One region of the Mesorhizobium captivum genome, then DNA from elsewhere that is predicted to be linked to it. Evidence: riboswitches for the same ligand, from Rfam matches in the RefSeq annotation. Region 1 holds a riboswitch; the other holds the start of a gene.
What was found. A riboswitch is a leader RNA that binds a small molecule or an ion and turns the genes downstream of it on or off. The one in region 1 is predicted to bind S-adenosylmethionine.
Positions count from the first base shown of each region.

Region 2: it holds a riboswitch for S-adenosylmethionine, as region 1 does, so the genes downstream of both, metX (homoserine O-acetyltransferase MetX) here and RFM40_RS25355 (O-succinylhomoserine sulfhydrylase) in region 1, are expected to answer to the same signal.

Region 1 covers NZ_JAVIJB010000036.1:22,462-26,323, forward strand. Annotated here, with positions in the region: gene RFM40_RS25345 (ABC transporter substrate-binding protein) at 1-639, opposite strand, end outside; gene RFM40_RS25350 (2'-deoxycytidine 5'-triphosphate deaminase) at 733-1,827, opposite strand; SAM riboswitch at 2,038-2,115, shown strand; gene RFM40_RS25355 (O-succinylhomoserine sulfhydrylase) at 2,171-3,358, shown strand; gene RFM40_RS25360 (ceramide glucosyltransferase) at 3,396-3,862, opposite strand, start outside.
Region 2 covers NZ_JAVIJB010000011.1:87,407-91,268, forward strand. Annotated here, with positions in the region: gene RFM40_RS12115 (sugar kinase) at 1-350, shown strand, start outside; gene RFM40_RS12120 (prephenate/arogenate dehydrogenase family protein) at 353-1,291, opposite strand; gene hisC (histidinol-phosphate transaminase) at 1,298-2,401, opposite strand; SAM riboswitch at 2,561-2,638, shown strand; gene metX (homoserine O-acetyltransferase MetX) at 2,731-3,862, shown strand, end outside.

The sequences.
Region 1 (3,862 bases):
GGTCTCGGTGCCCTTGATGTCGCCGACCAGCTTGCAGCAGCCGTCGCTCGCCTTCTTCATCCAGTCCACCAGCACGAACTTGTCCGAGATCACGGCGTCGAGACGGCCGTTGAGGAGATCGGTGACCGCCTCTTCCTGGGTCGGATAAAGCTTCGCCTCGGCGCCGGCCTTGGCGTAGACGTCCTGCGCGTAGTTGGCCTGGGTGGTCGAGGCCTGGGCGCCGACGGTCTTGCCGGCAAGCGCCGCCGGCTCGGTGGACGCGATGTCGCTGTCCTTGAGCGCGACCAGCGAAAGCGGCGTGGTGTAGTATTTGTGGGTGAAGGCGACCTGCTTCTTGCGCTCCTCGGTGATGCTCATCGAGGCGATGATGGCGTCAAACTTCTTGGCCTGAAGGGCCGGAATGATGCCGTCCCAGTCTTGGGTGACGATCTCGCATTCGAGCTTCATCTGGGCGCAGAGCGCATTGGCGATGTCGATGTCGAAGCCCTCGACCTTGCCGTCCGGCGTGATGGTGTTGAAGGGCGGATAGGCGCCCTCGGTGCCGATCTTGATCTTTTCCGCCGCGATCGCGGAACCGGCGCCGAGCGCCAGCATTGCAGCGGCCGCCGCTGCCGATATGATCCATCTGGATTTCTGCATTTTTGTCTCCCTCAGTCAGGTTCTCGACCAGTGAACCGCAGCCAAGCATGGCGCGCGGGGACTGGGCAAGCAGAGTTTGGCGTTGACGATGGATCAGCGCGCGGCGCGGAAATGCTTGGAGAGCTTGAGCCCCTGCGCCTGATAGTTGGAGCCGAGGTCGCTGCCATAGAGCGCCTGCGGGCGCTTGAGCATATGCTCGTAGACCAGGCGGCCGACGATCTGGCCGTGATCGAGGATGAAGGGCACCTCGTGGCTGCGCACTTCGAGCACGGCGCGGCTGCCGCTGCCGCCGGCGGCGGAGTGACCGAAGCCCGGGTCGAAGAAGCCGGCATAGTGGACGCGGAACTCGCCGACCAGCGGGTCGAAGGGCGTCATCTCGGCGGCATAGAGCGGCGGCACGTGCACGGCTTCGCGCGAGACCAGGATGTAGAATTCGTCCGGGTCGAGCACGAGCTCGCCGGCACCGCTCTTGTAGAGCGGCTCCCAGAAGTCGACGACGTCCTGCGCGGCGCGCTTGTCGACGTCGACCAAGCCGGTATGGTGCTTGCCGCGATAGCCGACCAGGCCGTCCTTGTCGCCGTCGAGATCGATGGAGAGCGCGATGCCGCCGCCGGAGATGTTGGGAGGCTCGGTGGCGACCAGCATCTCGGCGCGATGGAGATCGCGCAGCTCGTTCTCCGACAGCAGCGCGTTGCCGGTGCGGAAGCGTATCTGCGACAGCCGCGAGCCGGCGCGCACGACGATCGGGAAGGTGCGCGGGCTGACCTCGAGGTAGAGTGGGCCATGATAGCCGGCGGCGATCTTGTCGAACTCATGGCCGCGGTCGGTCATGACGCGCGTGAAAATGTCCAGCCGCCCGGTCGAGCTCTTCGGATTGGCCGATGCCGACACTTCTGCCGGCAACGCCAGGCTCTCGAGCAGCGGTACGATGTAGACACAGCCCGTTTCCAGTACCGCGCCCTCGGCAAGGCTGATCTCGTGCAGCTTCAGCCGGTCGAGCTTGTCGGCCACCAGGTGATCCGGACCGGGCAGGAAGGAAGCGCGCACGCGAAAAGCCTTGTCGCCGAGTCTCAGATCGAGACTGGCCGGCTGGATCTGGTTGGTGTCGAGCGCGCGCGGCGATTTCAGCGCATTCGCCTCAAACAGCGCCGCGATGTCCTGATCCGGAAGAATGCCTGTCTGCCGCAAGGTCTGGCTCCGCTAGAGCAATTCACCGTTTTATGGAAACGGCGAACCGCTCTACCTCTTTGTTTTGACGCAATTCCGGACGGAAAACCGTTTCACACTTTTCCGGGAATTGCTCTAAGGCCGGGCAAGCGCATGGGTGCAGGCTCCTGCCTGGTACAAACCTCTTAATCAAGCGGGCAATTGACGCAAGCGCAGTGCAGGTCTAAAGGGTCGTTATCCCGTGGTGATTTGGCCGGTCGGCTTGCAGCCACGTTAAACAAGTCGCTAAAGGACCGCTGGCCGCAAGGCCTTATGGACCGGTTGCGACATCGCGGCCGGTTTTTTTGTGTTTGGAAGCAGGGCGATGACCAAGACGCGTAACTGGAAGCATCAGACGGCACTCGTGCATGGCGGAACGCTGCGTTCCGGTTTCGGCGAGACCGCCGAGGCGATGTATCTCACCCAGGGCTATGTCTACGAAACGGCGCAAGCCGCGGAAGCCCGCTTCAAGGGCGAGGAGCCGGGCTTCATCTATTCGCGCTACGCCAATCCGACCGTCGACATGTTCGAGAAGCGCATGTGCGCGCTCGAAGGCGCGGAAGACGCGCGCGCCACCGCTTCCGGCATGGCGGCGGTCAGCGCTGCACTGCTCTGCAGCGTCAAGGCCGGCGACCACATCGTTGCGGCGCGGGCGCTGTTCGGCTCCTGCCGCTGGGTGGTCGAGACGTTGGCGCCGCGCTACGGCATCGAGGCGACGCTGATCGACGGCACTGACATCGCTAATTGGGAAAAGGCGGTCAAGCCGAACACCAAGCTGTTCTTCCTGGAAAGCCCGACCAATCCGACGCTGGAAGTGGTCGACATCACCGCTGTCGCCGCTTTAGCCCAATCGATCGGCGCACGCGTGATCGTCGACAATGTGTTTGCCACGCCGCTGCAGCAGAAGCCGCTGCAGCTTGGCGCCCATGTCGTGGTCTATTCGGCGACCAAGCATATCGACGGACAGGGCCGCTGCCTCGGGGGCGTCATCCTGTCGGACAAGAAGTGGATCGACGAGAACCTGCACGACTATTTCCGCCATACAGGCCCGAGCCTGTCGCCATTCAACGCCTGGACGCTGCTCAAAGGGCTTGAGACGCTGCCGCTGCGCGTGCGCCAGCAGACGGAAAGCGCCGGCAAGATCGCCGACTTCCTGGCCGGACGGCCGGAGATCGCCCGCCTCATCTATCCGGGCCGGGCCGACCATCCGCAGGCCGATATCGTAAAGAAGCAGATGTCGGGCGGCTCGACGCTGATCTGCCTCGACGTCAAGGGCGGCAAGCAGGCGGCCTTCGCCTTCCAGAACGCGCTCGACATCGTGCTGATTTCCAACAATCTCGGTGATGCCAAGAGCCTGATCACCCATCCGGCGACGACGACGCACAAGAACCTCAGCGACGAGGCGCGCGCCGAGCTCGGCATCGGCCCGGGAACACTGCGTCTGTCTGTCGGGCTTGAGGACGCCGACGATCTGCTGGCCGATATCGACGAAGCGCTGAAAGCGGCGAAGTAGCCGCCCCAGGCCGATCGAGAGAGCGCCTGAGCGAGGCTCAGGCAATCTCTTCCAGCTCGGTCAATGCCTTGGTGTGGATGGTCATGGCGTTGCCGCGCCATTCGACCGCGCCGCTGAGCCAGCCGCGCACCCAGACGGCGGGAAGCATCGCGTCGCGCACGATCATGGCGGTCACGCTGCGCGGCGACAGATACCAGCCCTTCGACCAGGCGAGCAGGCATTCCGGCACATAAGCGATCGCCAGCACACACAGCGCCGTGGTGGGGAGGCTGACGCCGGCGCTTGCCGCCGCTATCAGCGCGAAAATCAGCGGCATAACCACGCCGGTCAGGATTTCGGGGGCAAAAAACAGCGGGAAAGTGACGCGGCGCAGCCGCGCCCAGCGCGCCTGACGCGACCAGATTTCGGCGAACGTGCGCTGGCCGAGCGGCTGTTCGAAGGGCGACGCGACGAGATTGACGCGCAGTCCCAAGCCGTTGACCAGCTTGGTGGCGGCCGCGTCCT
Region 2 (3,862 bases), on a different contig from region 1:
AAAGCGCCTGCGCCGATCTCGCCTCGCGCACCGACGCCTTCGTCGCGGTGACGGCAGGCGCTGCCGGAACCTGGTGGCACGACAAGGTGGCCGGCCGCGCCCGCCATGTCGAGGCGCCGAAGGTCAAGGCGATTGACACGCTCGCCGCCGGCGACGTCTTCCACGGCGCCTTTGCCGTCGGCCTTGCCGAAGCGATGCCGCCCGAGCGGGCGCTGCGCTTCGCCAGCGCCGCCGCCGCGCTCAAATGCCTGCGCTTCGGCGGCCGGCTCGGCGCTCCGCACAGGGCCGAGACATTGGCCATGATGGCGGCGCACCGGCCGCCGTCGGAACAGGTCGAGGAAAAGTCCTGAAATTAGGGCTTCGCGTCTGGATGCTCGACCGCCTGGCGGCCAAAATCCGGCACGTCGATGTCCTGGCCGGCCTCGATAATCGAGCGGCGGATGGCGCGGGTGCGGGTGAAGAGGTCGAACAGCTTTTCGCCGTCGCCCCAGCGGATCGCCCGCTGCAGCGAGGCCAGATCCTCCGAGAAGCGCGCCAGCATTTCCAGGATCGCGTCCTTGTTGTGCAGGCAAACATCCCGCCACATGGTCGGGTCGGAGGCCGCCAGACGGGTGAAATCGCGAAAACCGGAAGCGGAATATTTGATGACTTCCGTCTTGGTCACCGATTCCAGGTCGTCGGCGGTGCCGACGATGTTGTAGGCGATGATGTGCGGCAGATGCGAGACGATGGCCAAGGTCATGTCGTGATGCTGCGGGTCCATCGTATCGATGTTCGAGCCGCAGCGCCGCCAGAACTCCGACAGCGTCTCCAGCGCGTCCGGATCGGTGCCCGGCAGCGGCGTGAAGATGCACCAGCGGTTGTCGAAGAGGTCGGCGAAGCCGGCATCCGGCCCTGATTTTTCCGTGCCCGCCAGCGGATGGCCTGGGATGAAATGCACGCCGTCAGGCACATGCGGCTCAATCTGCGCGATGACGGAGGCCTTGGTCGAGCCGACATCGGTGAGGATGGCGCCTTTCTTGAGCGCCGCCGCGATCTCGGCGGCGACCTCGCCGGACGAGCCGACCGGAACCGAGACGATGACGAGATCCGCGCCGCGCACCGCTTGCCCCGCATCGGTCGTGTAGGAATCGCCGAGGCCGAGCTCCTCGGCCCGCTTGAGCGTCGCTTTGCTGCGCGTCGCGATGGCGATATGGCGCGCAAGGCCCTCCCGGCGAATGACGCGGGCGAGCGACGAGCCGATCAGGCCGATGCCGACCAGCGCTATTCTTTCGAACATCGGTGATGCCATGGTGCTCTAGCTTTTCAGGAAACTCGTCAGCGCGTCGACGACGCCGCGATTGGCCTCTTCGGTGCCGATGCTCATGCGCAGCGCGTTCGGGAAGCCGTAACCGGTCACGCGGCGCAGGATATAGCCCCTTGCGCTGAGATAATCGTCCGCGGCCGCCGCCGAATGCCTCTTGTCGTCGGGAAAGTGGATCAGCACGAAATTGCCGACGCTCGGCGTCACGCGCAGCCCGAGCAGGGTCACCTGTTCGCTGACCCAAGCCAGCCATTTCTCGTTATGCGCCACGCTGCGCTCGACATGGGCGCGGTCGCGGATGGCCGCGATGCCGGCCTCGATCGCGGTCGCATTGACGTTGAACGGCCCACGCACCCGGTTGATCGCGTCGACGACATGCGCCGGCCCGTACATCCAGCCGACGCGCGCGCCGCCGAGCCCGAGCTTGGAGAAGGTGCGGGTCATGACCACGTTCTCGGCGCTGCCCGCCAGCTCTATGCCGGCTTCATAGTCGTTGCGCCGCACATATTCGGCATAGGCCGCGTCGAGCACCAGGAGCACGTTCTTCGGCAGTCCGGCATGCAGCCGGCGCACCTCCTGGAACGGCACGTAAGTGCCTGTCGGATTGTTGGGATTGGCGAGGAACACGATGCGGGTCGCCGGCGTCACCGCGGCGAGGATCGCGTCGATATCGGCGCGCTCGTTGGTTTCCTTGACCGCGACCGGCTTGGCGCCGGCGGCCTGGATGTAGATTTTGTAGACCATGAAGGCGTGTTCGGTGAACACGGCCTCGTCGCCCGGCGCGAGATAGGTTTGCGCCAGGAGCCCCAGGATCTCGTCGGAGCCGTTGGAGCAGACGATGTTTGCCGGATTGAGCCCATGCACGTCGCCGATCGCCTCGCGCAGCCGGCGAGCTGAGCCGTCGGGATAGACGTCGAGCTTCGCGGCCACTTCACGCGCCGCCTCGATCGCCTTCGGCGACGGCCCGAGCGGATTCTCGTTGGACGACAGCTTGTAGACCTTCGTCACGCCGGCCGGCGCCGTGCTCTTGCCCGGCACGTAGGCCTCGATGTCCATGATGCCCGCGCGGGGCGTCGGACGTGGCTGATCCTGCTTCATGTCACAAATCCGTCGAGAAGGCCTTCGAGGCCGCAGCGGAAATACAGGCCGTGGCCCCGAATGTCGAGTGTCGGTGCTTGCGCCAAGATGCTGCCCCCAGGATGCTGCCCCCAGGATGCTGCCCGTTGACGAAGCGCGGCGCTGGTCCTAGAAGAGCAGCCGGACTCCCGTGGTGATTTGGCCGGTCGGCTTGCAGCCACGTTAAACAATTCGCTAAAGGGCCGTTTGCAACCTGTAACCGGCTTTGCGAAGGCAGGCCGGTTTTTTGTTGTCCGCTGCCGGCCGGATACCGCGTCAGTGAAATCGATGCGGACTGGATGGGGAATGCGATGGCCACTCAGCGCGCTCTAAGGACCAACAACGAGGCCGACCATCCGTCGAGCCCGGTGTTGCAGTTCGGTCCCGACAAGCCGCTGAAGCTCGATGCGGGCACGGTGCTGTCGCCGTTCCAGGTCGCTTACCAGACCTATGGCATCCTCAACGACGCCCGCTCCAACGCCATCCTCGTCTGCCACGCGCTGACCGGCGACCAACATGTCGCCAACACCAATCCGGTGACCGGCAAGCCGGGCTGGTGGGAGGTGCTGATCGGCCCCGGCAAGATCATCGACACCAACCGCTTTTTCGTCATCTGCTCCAACGTCGTCGGCGGCTGCCTCGGCTCCACCGGCCCGGCCTCGATCAATCCGGCGACAGGCCGGCCCTATGGCCTCGACCTGCCGATCATCACCATCCGCGACATGGTGCGCGCGCAGCTGATGCTGGTCGACCATTTCGGCATCGAGAAGCTGTTTTGCGTGCTTGGCGGCTCGATGGGCGGCATGCAGGTGCTGGAATGGGCCGCCAGCCATTCGGAGCGCGTCTTCTCGGTGCTGCCGATCGCCACCGGAGCCCGCCATTCCTCGCAGAACATCGCCTTCCATGAGGTCGGGCGGCAGGCCGTCATGGCCGATCCGGAGTGGCACGGCGGCAAATATCTCGATTTCGGCAGGCGTCCGGAAAAAGGGCTGGCCGTGGCGCGCATGGCCGCCCACATAACCTATCTGTCGGAGGCGGCCCTTCACCGCAAGTTCGGTCGCAACCTGCAGGACCGCGAGGCGCTCACCTTCGGTTTCGACGCCGACTTCCAGATCGAAAGCTATCTGCGCCACCAGGGCATGACCTTCGTCGATCGCTTCGACGCCAACTCCTACCTCTATCTGACCCGCGCAATGGACTATTTCGACCTCGCCGCCGACCATGGCGGACGGCTGGCCGATGCCTTCGCCGGCACCAAGACGCGGTTTTGCCTGGTATCCTTCACATCAGACTGGCTGTTCCCGACCGAGGAGAGCCGCTCGATCGTTCATGCGCTGAACGCCGCCGGCGCTTCCGTCTCCTTCGTCGAGATCGAGACCGATCGCGGCCATGACGCCTTCCTGCTCGACGAACCGGAACTGTTCGCGGCCATCAACGGCTTCA